DNA from 3 places in the Kitasatospora sp. NPDC056327 genome. Region 1 is predicted to be linked to each of the others. Evidence: riboswitches for the same ligand, from Rfam matches in the RefSeq annotation. Region 1 holds a riboswitch; each other region holds the start of a gene.
The links. A riboswitch is a leader RNA that binds a small molecule or an ion and turns the genes downstream of it on or off. The one in region 1 is predicted to bind cobalamin.
Positions count from the first base shown of each region.

Region 2: another riboswitch for cobalamin. It lies ahead of ACFCX4_RS18330 (FecCD family ABC transporter permease); the one in region 1 lies ahead of ACFCX4_RS20510 (HoxN/HupN/NixA family nickel/cobalt transporter).
Region 3: another riboswitch for cobalamin. It lies ahead of ACFCX4_RS12650 (hypothetical protein); the one in region 1 lies ahead of ACFCX4_RS20510 (HoxN/HupN/NixA family nickel/cobalt transporter).

Region 1 is NZ_JBHJRC010000138.1:601-5,988, forward strand. It holds gene ACFCX4_RS20495 (AAA family ATPase) at 1-369, shown strand, start outside; gene ACFCX4_RS20500 (Fpg/Nei family DNA glycosylase) at 477-1,307, shown strand; gene ACFCX4_RS20505 (ArsR/SmtB family transcription factor) at 1,371-1,745, opposite strand; cobalamin riboswitch at 1,829-2,022, shown strand; gene ACFCX4_RS20510 (HoxN/HupN/NixA family nickel/cobalt transporter) at 2,054-3,175, shown strand; gene ACFCX4_RS20515 (M24 family metallopeptidase) at 3,255-4,361, shown strand; gene efp (elongation factor P) at 4,428-4,991, shown strand; gene nusB (transcription antitermination factor NusB) at 4,996-5,388, shown strand, end outside.
Region 2 is NZ_JBHJRC010000112.1:10,097-15,484, reverse strand. It holds gene ACFCX4_RS18335 (ABC transporter ATP-binding protein) at 1-529, opposite strand, end outside; gene ACFCX4_RS18330 (FecCD family ABC transporter permease) at 553-1,641, opposite strand; cobalamin riboswitch at 1,741-1,879, opposite strand; gene sodN (superoxide dismutase, Ni) at 1,959-2,354, opposite strand; gene sodX (nickel-type superoxide dismutase maturation protease) at 2,536-2,991, shown strand; gene ACFCX4_RS18315 (CGNR zinc finger domain-containing protein) at 3,020-3,607, opposite strand; gene ACFCX4_RS18310 (amino acid ABC transporter ATP-binding protein) at 3,744-4,496, opposite strand; gene ACFCX4_RS18305 (amino acid ABC transporter permease) at 4,535-5,388, opposite strand, start outside.
Region 3 is NZ_JBHJRC010000066.1:4,137-9,524, forward strand. It holds gene ACFCX4_RS12645 (ferric reductase-like transmembrane domain-containing protein) at 1-761, opposite strand, end outside; cobalamin riboswitch at 1,045-1,201, shown strand; gene ACFCX4_RS12650 (hypothetical protein) at 1,429-2,325, shown strand; gene ACFCX4_RS12655 (cysteine synthase family protein) at 2,322-3,344, shown strand; gene ACFCX4_RS12660 (ATP-grasp domain-containing protein) at 3,341-4,669, shown strand; gene ACFCX4_RS12665 (MFS transporter) at 4,662-5,388, shown strand, end outside.

The DNA.
Region 1 (5,388 bases):
CTGGCCCGCCGCACCTGCGGCTTCGCCTGCCGCAACTACCTGGCCAACGGCATCTCCTGCATCATCGACGACGCCGTCTTCCCCAACCGCCCGGCGATCGGCCTCGGCGGCTGGAAGCGGCACATCGGCCCCGGCATGATCCCGGTGGTGCTGCTGCCCAGCCTGGACTCGGTGCTCGGCCGCAACGCCCGGCGCAGCGGCAACCGCCGGCTCGGTGACGAGGAGGTGGCCCGGATCCACGGCCGGATGGCCGGCTGGTACAACTCGGGCCTGCCGATCATCGACAACTCCCACCTCGACGTGGCCGCCACGGCGGCCGAGCTGGACCGGGTGATCCTGGCCCGGCTGATGGGCGTCCCGGTCCGCTGAGCCCGGCCGCCGGCCGTCCGCGGCCGGTGCTCCGGGCGGGCCGGGCTGTCGGTGCCGGCTGCGATGATGGACGCGTCCTGAACGAACCACCGGGGGGAGCCGCGCCCGTGCCGGAAGGCCACATCATCCACCGCCTCGCCGCCGAGAACCACCGTGCCTTCGGCGGCCGGCCGGTCCGTGCCAGCAGTCCGCAGGGCCGCTTCGCGGACGGCGCCAAGCTGATCGACGGGCGGGAGCTGACCGCGGCGGAGGCCACCGGCAAGCACCTGTTCCTCGGCTTCGGCGAGGACGCCTGGGTGCACGTCCACCTCGGGCTGTACGGCGGGTTCACCTTCGGCGAGCCGGGTGACGGCCCGGTGCCCGAGCCGGTCGGCCTGGTCCGGCTGCGGCTGGCGAACGACGAGCACTTCGCGGACCTGCGCGGTCCCAACACCTGTGCGCTGATCACCGGCGCGGAGAAGGCCGCGGTGGCCCGCCGCCTCGGTCCGGACCCGCTGCGCGCGGACGCCGACCCGGACGCCGCCTGGCGGCGGATCTCCGGCAGCCGCACCACGATCGCCGCGTTGCTGATGGACCAGAAGGTGCTGGCGGGCGTCGGCAACGTGTACCGCGCCGAGGTGCTGTTCCGGCACGGCATCGACCCGCACCGGGCCGGCCGCGACCTGCGCCGTGCCGAGTGGGACGCGATCTGGGCGGACCTGGTCGCCCTGATGCGCGAGGGCGTCGGCGCGGGCCGGATCGACACGGTCCGTCCCGAGCACACCCCCGAGGTGATGGGCCGGCCGCCGCGGGTCGACGACCACGGCGGCGAGGTCTACGTCTACCGGCGCGCGGGGCAGCCCTGTCTGGTCTGCGGAACCGACGTCCGTGCCGAGGAGCACGCCTCCCGCAACCTCTTCTGGTGCCCGTTCTGCCAGCCCGCCGCCGCCTGGACGTGAGGCGGCGCGGGAGGGCGTGAGCGGTCGTGAGGTGACGCCGGCTCCGGTCCGGCCGGGCCGGCGTCAGCCCGCCGAAGCCCCGTCGGCGTCACCGGCGCACTGGTCCAGCAGGGGGCGCAGGCCGGCGTCCACGAGCCGGTAGCGCACGACACGTCCCTCCTTCTCGCCCGCGACCACGCCTGCCGTCCGGAGCAGGCGCAGGGCCTGCGAGACGGCGGGGTCGCGCATGCCGGTGGCGACCGCGAGGTCGGTGACGGCGAGCGGGCCGGTGCGGTGCAGGGCGAGCAGCAGGGCGAGCCGTCCGGGGTCGGCGAGCAGCGCGAAGCGGTCGGCCCAGGAGCGGACCCCGGCGGTGTCGCCGATGGCCGCGATGGCCTCGCAGACCCGGTGGCCGTCGATGGTGCGGTGGCCCGCGCGGTCGGCCGGTACGAGATGCATGCGGCCCATTCTCGCAGGCGGGGCCCTGTGATCCTGGACACCTGCGCAGGTGCGCAGCCTTGCACGGGTTGTCCGCCGACCCCTACGGTGTTCCCCGCCGTGGTGCTCGGGAAGACCGGTGACGGACCCTCAGGGGTCCCAGTCCGGAGCGGCCCTCGCCACTGTGATCGGGGGAAGTCGTCCGTACCCACGACGCCACTGGGCGCTTCGCGCGCCTGGGAAGGCGGGTACGGGAGCCCCGTCAGCCAGGAGACCGGCCACGGCATCTCACGACGTCATTCCACGAGGTGCTGGAGCGTGATCCGAGCATGACCCTGCCCGAAACCGCCGCCGTCCCGACGGCGCCCGCGTCCCTTCCCGCGTTCCGCTGGCGGCGTGAGGACACCCTGCGCACGGCCGGCCTGATGGGCGTGATCCTCGCCATGCACGTGGTGGCGTTCGGCACGCTGGTCTTCCTGGTCGCACCCGAGAGGTACGAGGTCGGCACCCAGGTCTTCGGGGTGGGCCTGGGCATCACCGCCTACACCCTCGGCATGCGGCACGCCTTCGACGCCGACCACATCGCGGTCATCGACAACACCACCCGCAAGCTGATGGCGGACGGCCGGCGCCCGGTCTCGGTGGGCTTCTGGTTCGCCCTCGGCCACTCCTCGATGGTGGTGCTGATGGCCGCCCTGGTGGCGGGCGGCGCCCAGCTGGCGAACACCCTGATGGACGACGGGTCCGCCACCCACCAGTGGCTCGGCGTGGTCGGGACCTCGGCCTCCGGCGCCTTCCTCTACCTGATCGGCGCCCTCAACCTGGCGGCGCTGTTCGGCATCCTCAAGGTGTTCCGCAGGATGCGGGCGGGGTCGTTCGACGAGGCCGAGCTGGAGGCGCACCTGAACTCGCGCGGCTTCCTGGCCCGGGTGCTGAACCGGGCGACCCGCTCGATCACCCGGCCCGGGCAGATGTTCCCGGTCGGCATGGTGCTGGGCCTGGGCTTCGACACCGCGACCGAGGTCACCCTGATGGTGATGGCCGGCTCGGGCGCCGCCTCCGGCCTGCCGTGGTACGCGATCGTCTGCCTGCCGCTGCTGTTCGCGGCCGGGATGAGCCTGTTCGACACCCTCGACGGCACCTTCATGAACTTCGCCTACCAGTGGGCGTTCTCCAACCCGGTGCGGAAGGTGTACTACAACCTGACGATCACCGGTCTGTCGATCGCGGTGGCGTTCGTGATCGGGACCATCGAGCTGGTCGGAGTGCTGCACGAGAAGCTGGACCTCACCGACCCGGTGAGCGGCTGGATCGCGGAGATCTCGCTGGACAACGTCGGGTACGCGATCGTCGGTCTGTTCGTGGTCGTCTGGGCGGCGGCCATCGCCTACTGGCGGCTGGCCGGGGTGGAGCGGAAGTGGGGCTCCGGGGCCGCGCCGGGAGCGCGGTAGCGGTGCCGGCCGGGCCCCCGCGGGCCCGGCCGGTGGCGTTCGGCAGGCGGATCGGGGCCCGGGTTCGTACGCTCGACGCATGGCTGATGCGTACGCGGGCCGGCGGGAGCGGTTGCGGGAGCACTGCAGTGCGTCCGGGGCCGACGCGGCGCTGATCACCCGGGCGGCGAACGTGCGGTACCTCACCGGCTGCCCGCCGTGCGGGGCGGCCCTGCTGCTCACCCGGGAGCGCGCGCTGCTCGCGCTGCCGGACGACCTCCCGCCGGACGACACCGGCGAGCACCTGATCACCCCCGAGGTCACCCGGCTCCCGGTGGCGGCCGGGGCGGACACCGCGGTCGCCGCGGCGGCGGCCGTGACCGGGCTGGGGGTGACCGGGCTGGCGGTGGAGGAGCACGACCTGACGGTCACCCGGCACCGGACGGTCGCCGGGCTCGCCGAGGGGGTGCGGCTGACGGACGTGGGGCGGGCGGTGGAGCGGCTGCGGCTGGTCAAGGACGAGCACGAGATCGCCGACCTGCGGATCGCCGCGGAGATCGCCGACCAGGCGCTCGGCGAACTGCTGGAGTCGATCCTGGTCGGCCGCACCGAGCGGCACCTGGCGATGGAGCTGGAGCGCCGGATGATCGACCACGGCGCGGACCGGGCGGCCTTCCCGGTCTCGGTCGGCACGGGCAGCCACTCGGGCCGGCAGGCCCACCAGCCCACCGACCGCCGGGTCGAGGAGGGCGACTTCCTGACGGTGGTGCTCGGCGCGCAGTACCGCGGGTACGGGGTGTCGACCGCCCGGACCTTCGTGATCGGGGCCGCCCCGGCGCCCTGGCAGGTCGAGCTGCACCGGCTGGTGTTCCGCGCCCAGCGGGCCGGCCGGGAGGCGCTCGGACCGGGGGTCGAGCAGTGCGTGCCCGACCGGGCGGCCCGGGAGATCCTGCGGGCGGCGGGGCACGCGGACGGCTCCCCGCACCCGGTCGGCCACGGCATCGGGCTGGAGATCCGGGAGGCACCGCGTCTCGGCCCCACGGACATGGGTAAACTGGACAGTCGCGTGCCGGTCACCGTCGGCCCGGGGGTGCACCTCCCGGGGCGGGGCGGGGTCCGGATCGAGGACACGCTCGTGGTGCGCCCCCCGGAGGAGGGCGGGCCCGAGCTGCTCACCATCACCACCAAGGAGCTCCTCGCCCTGTGACGCAGGTGTGCCACAGGACGCGACCCCTTGGTTCCTTGACAGCTATATCCAGGAGTAAGTGCGCCCGTGGCTTCCACGAACGATCTCAAGAACGGCATGGTCCTCAAGCTGGAGGGCGGCAAGCTCTGGTCCGTCGTCGAGTTCCAGCACGTCAAGCCCGGCAAGGGCCCGGCCTTCGTGCGTACCAAGCTCAAGGAGGTCCTGACGGGCAAGGTCGTCGACAAGACCTTCAACGCGGGCACCAAGGTCGAGACCGCCAACGTCGACAAGCGCACCATGCAGTTCTCGTACAAGGACGGCGAGAACTTCGTGTTCATGGACATGGACACCTACGACCAGCTGACCATCGAGCCGGGCGTGGTCGGCGACGCCGCCAAGTACCTGCTGGAGGGCTTCGACGCGCTCGTCGCCGTGAACGAGGGCGCGGTGCTGTACATCGAGCTCCCGGCCGCGGTCGAGCTCGTCATCTCCGAGACCGAGCCGGGCGTCCAGGGCGACCGCTCCACCGGTGGCACCAAGCCGGCGAAGCTGGAGACCGGCGCCGAGATCCAGGTGCCGCTCTTCATCACCACCGGCGAGAAGGTCAAGGTCGACACCCGCGACGGCAGCTACCTCGGCCGGGTGAAGTAAGTCCGTGTCGTCCGCACGCACCAAGGCCCGCACGCGAGCCTTCCAGATCCTGTTCGAGGCCGATCACCGCGGGGTCGACCCGCTGACCGTCCTCGCCGACTGGGTGGCCCGGGCCCGGGAGCCCAAGCCGGACGAGGGCACCCCGCAGGTCGGCGAGTACACCATGGAGCTGGTCGAGGGCTACGTCCAGTACGCCCGCCGGATCGACGAGCTGATCTCGCAGTACGCGGTCGGCTGGACGCTCGACCGGATGCCGATCGCGGACCGCAACGTCCTTCGGCTCGGCGCGTACGAGCTGATCTGGGAGGACGGCGTCCCGGACGCGGTCGTCGTCGACGAGGCGGTGGAGATCGCCAAGGAGTACTCCACCGACGACTCCCCGGCGTTCGTCAACGGC
Region 2 (5,388 bases), on a different contig from region 1:
CCAGCCGGTGGGCGATGTCCAGGTGGTTGGTGGGCTCGTCGAGGACCAGCACCCGGGGCTCCTGGACCAGCGCGCGGGCGATCAGCACCCGCTGCTTCTCGCCGCCGGACAGGCTCAGGAAGCCACGGGCCGCCAGGTGCGCGGCGCCGACCCGGCGCAGCGCCCCGGTGCAGCGGTCGGTGTCCCCGGCGGACGGCCCGGCCAGGGCGCCGCGCCGGTGCGGCAGCCGGCCCATGGCGACCACCTCGGCCACCGTGAAGTCGAACTCGGCGGAGTGCTCCTGCGGCAGCGCGGCCACCCGCCGGGCGGCCTCGCGCGGGGCGAGCGCGTGCAGGTCCTCGCCGTCCAGCAGGACGGCGCCGGCGGCGGGCCGCAGGGCCCGGTAGACGCAGCGCAGCAGGGTGGACTTGCCGCTGCCGTTGGGGCCGATCAGGCCGACCACCCGACCGGCGGGGGCGCTCAGGGTGACGTCGTGGACCAGCCGGACACCGGCGAGGTCGACGCAGACGCCGTCGACGGCGAGGTCCAGGCCGGGCACGGGGCTCGTGGCGCTCACCGGCCGCCTCCGAAGGCGTAGCCGCGACGGCGCATCAGCAGCAGGAAGCAGGGCACCCCGAGGGCCGCGGTGACCACGCCGACCGGGAGTTCGGCGGGCGCCAGCAGGGTGCGGGAGACGATGTCCACCCAGACCAGCAGCAGGGCCCCGGCGAGCGGAGCGACCAGCAGCACCCGGCGGTGGCCGGCGCCGACCAGCATCCGCACCAGGTGCGGGACCATCAGTCCGACGAAGCCGATCGCCCCGCTGACCGCGACCACGGTGCCGGTGACGGCCGCGGTCACCACGAACAGTTCGCGGCGCAGCCGGTCCGGGTCCACGCCGAGCGAGGCGGCCGTCTCGTCGCCCATCGCCAGCGCGTCCAGCCGGCCGGCCGAGCAGGCCAGGTGCACCAGGCCGGCCAGCACGGTGGCGGCGGCGATCGGCACCGAGCCCCAGGTGGCGCCGCCGAGGCTGCCGAGCAGCCACATCATCGCGGAGCGGGCGGCCTCGCCGCGGGCGGCGGCGAAGACCATCAGCGCGGTGACGGCGGAGAAGCCGTAGGACATCGCGGTGCCGGTGAGCACCAGCCGCAGCGGGGTGAGGCCGTGCGCGGTCCGGGCGGTCAGGTAGACCAGCACCATGGCGAGCAGGGCGGCGGCGAACGCGGAGGCGGAGAGCGCCCAGACGCCGAACGATGCGAAGGCGCCGAGCATCAGCACGGCGTTGGCGCCGACCGAGGCGCCGGAGGAGATGCCGAGCACGAACGGGTCGGCGAGCGCGTTGCGGACCATCGCCTGGACGGCGACCCCGGTGGCGGCCAGTCCGGCGCCGACCACGGCGGCCAGGACGGCGCGGGGCAGCCGGATCTCCCAGACGATCGCGTAGGCGGCGGCCTCGTCGGCCTCCAGCCGGCCGCCCGTCAGACCGGCGGCCAGCAGCCGCAGCACCCGGCCCGGGGCCAGTCCGGAGGAGCCCACCGCGACGGCGCAGACCAGCGAGAGCAGCAGGGCGGCGGCGAGGGCGGCGGCCAGCGCCGCGGCGGGTGTTCGGCGCGGGCCCGGCGGGGCCGCGGCGGTGGCCGGTGCGGTCGCGGTGCTGCTCACTGTGGCGCGCCTTGCCTCGGGCCGGGCGGGGCGCGGGGCGGCGTGCCCGGGCGCGGTCGTGCCGGGGCGCGATCCCCTCGCAGTCCACGGCGAGTTGTCGGGAGGTCGGCGTCCCCGGGCGATCGGGCTCACGGGCGCGGGGCACCGTTTACCGTTGCGGGTCAGCGCCGGAATCGCACCGGCTTCCCCCTGGGAACGCCCTGGCAGCATAACAAGCACTCGGGTCAGGCAACCCTTACCGCAGCGTTTGTGGCCGGGGACACACGAACGCCCCCGTCCGGCGCGGACGGGGGCGTTCGCAGGGGAGCGAGCGGGGATCAGCCCTGCTTGGTCTCCCAGAAGATCTTGTCGACCTCGGCGACGAGGTCCAGCAGCGCCTGGCCGGTGGCCGGGTCGGTGGACGCCTTGGCGGCCGAGGCGGCCTTCAGGGTGTCGTTGACCAGCTGGTGCAGCTGCGGGTACTTCTCGAAGTGCGGGGCCTTGAAGTAGTCGCTCCACAGCACCGAGATGTGGTGCTTGACGGCCTCGGCGCGCTGCTCCTTGATGATGACGGCGCGGGCCCGGAAGTGCGGGTCCTCGTTGGCCTGGTACTTCTCCTGGGTGGCCTTCACGGACTCGGCCTCGATGCGGGCCTGGGCCGGGTCGTACACGCCGCAGGGCAGGTCGCAGTGGGCGTGGGCGGTGGCGCGCGGTGCAAACAGACGAGAGAACATGGGAGTCCTTCCTTAGATCGTCTTCCCGCGCCCGAGATTACCCTTCGGGCCCGGCGGTTTCTCGGCCGGGCGGTGGGCCTAGGGCAAAAGGCCGAGCCGGAACCGGGTGAATCCGGACACCGGCGGGTGACGGACCGTGCGGCAGACTGGTGTGCGACAGCGGGCGCCCGGAGGAGGAGTCGTGGCACGGAGCGCGGAACCGGTGGAGGACCCCCCGGCGGGCGGCGCGCCGTTCGGGCTGATCGACGTGGCGGGGGACTCGATGGTGCCGACGCTGCGCGACGGGGACCGGCTGCTGGTCCGCTACGGCGCGCGGATCCGGCCCGGCGCGGTGGTGGTGTTCCGTCACCCGTTCCAGCAGAACCTGCTGGTGGTCAAGCGTGCCGACGGCCGCAGGCCGAAGGGCTGGTGGCTGCTCTCCGACAACCGGCCGGTCGACAGCGACAGCCGCAGCTACGGCGCGGTCCCGGACGAACTCGTGCTCGGCCGGGTGCTGCTGCGGCTGCGCCCCCGCCCGGTCTGGCTCGCGCCGGGCCGGCGGCTGGAACGGCTGCTGCTCGCCGCCCCGCTGGCCCGGATCCCCGGGCTCGCCCGACGCCTGGGCGTCTGGGTCCGCCCGGAGGAGCTGACGCCCTAGGGCCCGGCAGTGATCCACAAGAGACGCCCTAGCCCTGCCCGGCGGCGGCCGCCGCGGCCTCCTGGCGCTTGCGGGCGCGGTAGGCGGCGACGTTGGCGCGGGTCGCGCAGCGGTCCGAGCAGTACCGGCGGGAGCGGTTGGTCGAGGTGTCCAGGTAGGAGTTGCGGCAGGGGGCGGCCTGGCAGATGCCGAGCCGGTCGGCGCCGAGTTCGGTCAGGTGGACGGCGAGGCCCATGCAGGCGACGGCGCTGAAGTGGGCCGTGGCGGTGGGGGAGTTGTCGGCGAGGTGCAGGTGCCAGCGGGGCCGGCCGGCCTCGTCCAGGTAGTCGTGCCCGGAGACCAGGGGGCTCACCGGAAACTCCATCAGCAGGCTGTTCAGCAGGTCGACGCTGCGCACCTCCTCGCCGTCGGCGGCGGCCTCGAAGACCCCGCGCAGCCGGGTGCGGACGGCCCGCAGCCGGGGCAGGTCCGACTCGTCGGCGAGGTCGCGGGCCCGGGAGGAGTCCGAGAACAGGGCGCGCACCGCGTCCACCGACGTCAGTGCGTCGGTGCCGCGCTCGGGTTCCTCGGTGTTCACCAGCCGGACGGCCAGATCGGCGTACGAGGCGAGCTCCACGGTGGTCCTTCCAGAGATCGGTAACGGGCTGACTGGCTCTAGCCTATTACCCGGAGAGCCGAAGCGGGAAAGCGGCGGCGCCCGGCAGGATTCGGCCTGCCGGGCGCCGGGGAGCGCGCGCTCGGAGCGCGTCGGCTCAGAGCACCTTGGAGAGGAACGCCCGGGTGCGCTCGTGCTGCGGGTCGGTGAGGACCTCGCGGGGGTTGCCGGACTCGACGACCACGCCGCCGTCCATGAACACCAGTGCGTCGCCGACCTCGCGGGCGAAGCCCATCTCGTGGGTGACCACGATCATGGTCATCCCCTCCTCGGCCAGCCCGCGCATGACGTCCAGGACGTCGCCGACCAGCTCGGGGTCGAGCGCCGAGGTCGGCTCGTCGAAGAGCATCAGCTTGGGCTTCATGGCCAGCGCCCGGGCGATGGCCACCCGCTGCTGCTGGCCGCCGGAGAGCTGGGACGGGTAGCTGCCGGCCTTGTCGGCCAGGCCGACCCGCTCCAGCAGGGCCATCCCGCGCTCCTTGGCGGAGGACCTGCTCTCGCCCTTGACCTGCACCGGCGCCTCGATGACGTTCTCGATGGCGGTCATGTGCGGGAAGAGGTTGAAGCGCTGGAACACCATGCCGATGTCACGGCGCTTGAGCGCGACCTCGCTGTCCTTGAGCTCGTACAGCCTGGTGCCCTGCCGCCGGTAGCCGACCAGTTCGCCGTCGACGGACAGCAGCCCGCCGTTGATCTTCTCCAGGTGGTTGATGCACCGCAGGAAGGTCGACTTGCCGGAGCCGGACGGGCCGATCAGGCAGAACACCTCGTTGCGCCGGACCTCCAGGTCGATGCCCCTGAGCACCTCGACCGGTCCGTAGGACTTGCGGACGCCCTCGGCCCGGACCATCGGGTGGCCGGCGTCGGCCGGCGGCTTGTTCAGGTCGGTCATTGGTGGGTGCCTCCCTCGATCCCCGGAACGACGTCGTGCCCGGTCTTCGGGGCCGGCCTGCCGCCGATCAGCAGTCGCAGCCGCTGGAGCGGGGTGGGCGGCAGCGTCCGGCTGGTGCCCCGGGCGTAGTACCGCTCGACGTAGTACTGGCCGATGGTGAGGACGGAGGTCAGGAACAGGTACCAGAGGCTGACGGTGATCAGCAGCGGAATGGTCTGGAAGGTGCGCGAGTAGATGTTCTGCCCGGCCCGGAAGAGCTCCTCCAGCGCGATGACCGAGACCAGCGAGGTGGTCTTGAGCATCGAGATGGTCTCGTTGCCGGTGGGCGGGATGATCACGCGCATGGCCTGCGGCAGGACGATCCGGCGCATGGTCGTGAAGCGGCTCATGCCGAGCGCGTGCGAGGCCTCGGTCTGTCCCTCGTCGACCGACTGGATGCCGCCGCGGACGATCTCCGCCATGTAGGCGGCCTCGTTGAGGCCGAGGCCGAGCAGCGCGGCGGTGAAGACCGGGATCAGGGTGTTGGTCGAGCCGGACCAGAACTCCGGGCCGAACGGGACGCCGATCGACAGCTTCGGCCACAGGGCGCCCAGGAAGTTCCAGAACACCAGCTGGACCAGCACGGGGGTACCGCGGAAGACCCAGATGTAGAACCAGGCGGTGCCGGACAGCAGCGGGTTGGGCGACAGCCGCATCACCGCGAGGACGATGCCGCCGACCACGCCCATCACCATCGAGAGCGCGGTGAGCTCCAGGGTGACGCCGAGACCGTGCAGGATGCTGGAATCGAAGAGGTAGGTGTTGACGACGTCCCACTGGAAGGCGGGATTGAAGATCAGGGCGTGGAGCA
Region 3 (5,388 bases), on a different contig from region 1:
AGCAGTACGGCGAGCGGCACTTGCAGCAGCCACACGACGGTGCGCGGCCACTCGCCGTACCAGACGTTGGTCCCGTAGAGCAGCGTGTGCCAGACGCTCAGCACGTAGACGACGATCACGAAGCGGTGCAGCCGGCGCCAGGTGTTCGGCCCGATCCGGTGCCGCACGTAGAACAGCAGGCCGAGTGGCACGGCCAGGTAGAGCGCGCCCTGCCCGAGCGGGATGGCGGTCCGGCCGGTGCCGGAGTCGTACCAGCCGGGCACGAAGCTGTCGGCGAACCCCGACCAGAGCCGGTCGCCCCACGTCGACTCGGCCTCGTAGCGCACGAGTTCGGCCGCGAACAGCAGCGCGTGCGCGAACATCAGGGCCGTCGTGGTCAGGCTCGTCGTGCGGTGCCAGCGCTCCAGGGTCTGCCGCGCGACCGGTAGCCGGGCGGGCCGCGGCCCGGACAGCAGCAGCCCGAGCACCACCGTCCCCCACGCCCACAGCAGCCCCGACCAGCCGAACGCCTGGCTCAGCAGGTACATCCAGTACGTGCCCGCGTCGTCCATGAACGGCATGACCGCCACCGTCGCCGAGGTGCCGGCGTTCATCCGGACGTACAGCAGCAGGAACACCGCCGCGGTGACGCCGAACGCCGCGCCCGCGTCGGGCAGTGCGGCCCGCAGGTCGGAGCGGAGGGCGACGCGTTCGGCGGGCCGTCGTCCGGCGGCGGGCGGGGCGTCCGGACCGTCGCCCCGCGGCGTCGTCTCAGGCAGCATCGTGGACCTTCCGGAACGGCGGGACACCGTTTGACGGTGTACAGCGGGAGGTGGGTCGAACAAGTGTGACGGAGGGGTTCCGCCTTGCCGAGCCCGTATCCGGCCAGAGTGACACGTGCGCCGCCGGTCCTTCCGCCGCAGCGCCCCGACGCCCCGGCCCGCGGACCGACGGCATTCGGACAACCGTGCGCGCGCGCTCTGCCACCGGAGCGCGAGCCCCCGTATGCTCGTGTCCGCAGCTGGTTCGCGCCTCCTGTCCGACCCGACCTCGGCAGCGCGACGCAAGAGGGAACCCGGTGGGAAACCGGGACTGTCCCGCAGCGGTGAGTGGGAACGAAAGCCGTCAACAGCACCGGGACCGGGCTCCGCCCCGGCCCGGCAAGCGACGGCCGGTAGGCGTGCGCCGCCCCCGGCGCACCGGCCCACGAGTCCGAAGACCTGCCGCTGCGCCCGCACCCCCACGTGCGGGCTGTGCACGGTGACCTCGTGGACCGGGTCGGCGGTACGGACGGCTGCGCAGCGTGCGACGACGCGCCGTACCTTCCTCCTCCGGGTCGTCACGCGGGGCTCGGAACGAGGAGGAGTACGTGTCCGTGACCGCGCGAGTTCCGCCCGCCCGCACCGGGCGCCGGCCGACCCGCCGTCCGGCGGCCCGGGTGGTGCCCCGGTGACCCCCACCGGAGGGGCCCGGCCCGCCCCGCCGCCGGGCGGCACGGTCTCCGGTGTCTGCCACGGCACCCTGGGCGAGCTGTACCAGGGGCCGCTGCACGCCGGCCCCCGGCCCGACATCGCGGTGGTGTCGTTCCCCGTCGACCGCCACTCCTGGGTGCACTTCACCCCGGGGACGGACCCACCGGGGCCGCTGCCGCTCGGGGAGAAGGCCGCGACGGCGGCCCGGCTGTTCCTGGAGCGCTTCGGACTGACCCTGCCGCCGGGCCGCTGGTGCGTGCACTCCGACCTCACCGTCGGTGTGGGCATGGCGAGTTCGACCGCCGACATCGTGGCGACACTGCGCTGTCTGTTCCGGATCTTCGCGCTGCCGTACGACACCGGGGTGGTGCTCGCCGTGCTGCGCGAGATCGAGCGCGCGGACAGCGTCTTCCTCGACGAGTTCGCCCTCTACCTGAGCGGCCGGCACCGGGTGGTGCGGCGGATGGGCGCCGGAATCGGCTTCCACACCGCGTACATCACCGAGCCCGGGACGGTGGACACCGCCGCCGTCACCGACCTGCTGCTCGGGCACTACCGGCGGCACGGCGAGGAGTACCGGCGCTGCCTGACCGACCTGCTGAAGGGCTTCGCCGCGGGCGACCCGGCCGCCGTCGCGCGGACGGCCACGGTGAGCGCCACGCTCTCCCAGCAGGTCCTCCCCAAGGCCACGTTCGACGAACTGCTCGCCCACCGCGAGGAGTTCGGCGCCGACGGGATCTTCGTCGCCCACACCGGCTGCCTGATCGGCTACCTGCTCCCCGGACGCCCCGACGCCGCGCTCAAGTCGGACCTGTCCGCGTTCTTCCACACGCTCGGCCACCAGTGTTCCTTCGCCCAAGGAGGCTACAGGTGATCCACCCCCACATCGCCGACGCCCTGAAGGTCCCCGATCTCGTCCGGCTCACCGACGGCCTCGTGCTGGTCCGGTTCGAGTCGATGAAGATCTACTCGGCGCTCGCCGCCGTCCGCCACCTGCTGGAACGCGGCACCGTCCACCCGGGCCAGACCCTGGTGGACAGCTCCAGCGGCATCTACGCCTACGCGCTGGCGCTCGCCTGCCACCGCTACGGCATGCACTGCCACATCGTCGCCTCCACCACCGTCGACGCCACCACCCGCGCCCAGCTGGAGATCCTCGGCGCCACCGTCGAGCAGGTCGTGCCCTCCCGCGACCTCAAGCTGGACCAGGAGCTGCGGGTGCGGCGGGTGCGCGAACTGCTGGCCGTGCACCCGGACTGGCACTGGATGCGGCAGTACCACGACGACATCCACTACCTCGGCTACCACGACGTCGCCGACCGGATCACGGCCGCCTTCCCCGGCGCCGCGCTGACCGTCGTCGGCGGCGTCGGCTCCGGTGCCTCGACCGGCGGGGTGGCGACCCGGCTGCGCGCCTTCGACCCGTCGGTGCGGCTGGTCGGGGTGCAGCCCTTCGGCAGCGTCACCTTCGGCAGCCAGGGGCACCACGACCCGGAGGCGATCATCGCCGGGATCGGCTCCTCCATCGTCTTCGACAACGTCCGCCACCACCTCTACGACGGCATCCACTGGCTGGACTTCACCCACGCGATGGCGGGCGCCGTCGCCCTGCTGCGCGACCACGCCGTCTTCGCCGGGCTGTCCACCGGCGCCGGCTACCTGGCCGCGACCTACGAGGCGCGCCGCCACCCCGACCGGCTGCACCTGGTGATCGGTGCCGACACCGGTCACCGCTACGTCGAGCGCGTCTTCGCCCGGCACGCCGAAGCCCCCGACCCGGCCGCGTTGAAACCGGTCGAGGTCTCCGCCCCCGAGGAGATGTCCATGCCCTGGTCCACGATGGCCTGGCGGCGCACCGCGTGCCCGCCGCACCCGAAGGAGCGGGCGGCATGAGCATCGTCTGCCTGGAGTCGCTCACCTTCGGCCTCGGTCACCTGGTGCGCGCCGCCGACGCGCTCGGTGAGCGGCTGACCCTGCTCACCCGCGACCGGTCCTACTACACCTACGAGCTGGACCGGCTGCCGGCCGACGCGCTGGACGTCGTGGAGACCGAGACCTTCGACGTCGACGGCCTCACCGCGCTGCTGGAACGCTCCCCGCGGCCGCGCGGCCTGATCAGCTCCACCGACACCTGGACGCTGGTCGCCGCCGAACTCGCCGAACGGCTCGGCCTGCCAGGCCTCGACCCGGCCGTGCTGCGGCTGACCCGCGACAAGTCGGCGGTGCGCCGCCGGCTGTACGAGGCCGGGCTGACCCGCGGCCGCGCGGTACCGGTCACCGGGGCCGGCCCGGAGACGGCGGAGGCAATCCTCAAGGAGCCCGGCCTGCCCGCCGTCCTCAAGGACACCGCGGGCACCGGCAGCCAGAACGTCTGGCTGGTGCGCGACCCGGCGGAGCTGGACGCCGTCCTCGCCGAGGCCGCCGGGCGGGAGTTCCGCGGCCGGCTGTTCGCCGAACCGTACTTCGCCGGGCCGGTGTACAGCGCCGAGACGCTCGGCTGGGACGGCCGGACCAGGCTGCTGGGCGTCTCCAGCCGGCTGATGTCGCCCGAGCCGTACTTCCGCGAGGAGATCACGGCGTTCCCGGTGGCGTTCCCGGAGCCGCGCCGGGCGGCGCTGGAGCGGTGGCTGGGCGACGTCCTGGCCGCCGTCGGCTACACCGACCGCTTCGCGCACGTGGAGTTCGTGCTGACCGCGGACGGTCCGGAGGTCGTCGAGATCAACCCCCGGATCGGCGGCGCGCTGGTCGGCGAGGGCCTGTGCCGCGCGCTCGGCGTCAACGTGTACGAGGCGCTGGTCGAGGCCGCGCTCGGCCGCCGGCCCGCGCTGATGGACGCCGAGCCGCCCGGTGGCCCCGCCGTCGCCTTCGTCCTCGGCTACCCGGCCGCGCCCGGGGTGTTCACCGGTGTCGCCGGGCTGGAGCGGCTGGCCGGCCTGCCCGGCTCGCCCGCCTGGTACCCGGTCAGGGCGCCGGGCGACCTGGTCGAGCACCTGGCCGACAGCCGGGGCTACGCGGGCATCGTCTACGCCGAGGGCGACACCGCGGAGCTGGCCACCCACCACGCGGTCGCCGCCGCCAACGCCCTGCGGGTGCTCACCGAACCGGCCGGGCCCACGTCCGCGCCCGGGCCCGTTCCGGTGCTCGGGCCCGCGCCCGACCCCGCGCCCGCCCCGGGGGCCGCCGGTGAGGGCGGGGGCGGCGGGGCCGACGGTGGCTGAGCGCGCCGCCGGCCCGGCCGGGCTGAGGGCCGCCCTCGGCACGCTCGACGGGCCGCTGCGGTTCCTGCTGCTCAGCTCGTTCCTGATCCCGCTCGGCAGCTTCATGGTGCTGCCGTTCATGTCGGTCTTCCTGCACGAGCGGCTCGGCATGGGCCTCGGCACGGTCGGCGTCGTGCTGGCGGCGGCCTCCCTCGTGCAGTTCTCCGGCGGCATCGCCGGCGGCGCACTGGCCGAGCGGATCGGCCTGCGGCACACCATGCTGTGGGCACTCACCGTCCGCACGGCGGGCTTCGTCGGCCTGCTGCTCGCGCTGCGCTGGCCGCCGCTGGCGGTCGGCGCGCTCGTGCTGACCTGCTGCGGCGCCGCACTGTACCTGCCCGCCAACAAGGCCTACCTGGTACGGGGCGTCGACGACGAACGCCGGCCGGCGTTCCTGTCGGCCGGCAACGCCGCCCTCAACGCGGGCATGGCGGTGGGGCCGCTGATCGCCGGGCCGTTCGTGCTCTCCTCGCCCGGCTACCTGTTCCTCGCCGTCACGGCGCTGTTCGTCCTGGTCACCGCCGGCCACGCGGCCCTGCCCGCCGGGTCGGCGCCGAAGCGCGCCGACGCACCGGGAACCGGACAGGGCCTGCTGGCCGGGCTCGCGGTGCTGCCGTTCGCGGCCAACGCGCTCGCCTTCTACCTGTACTTCCACTTCCAGCACTTCCTGGCGATGTACG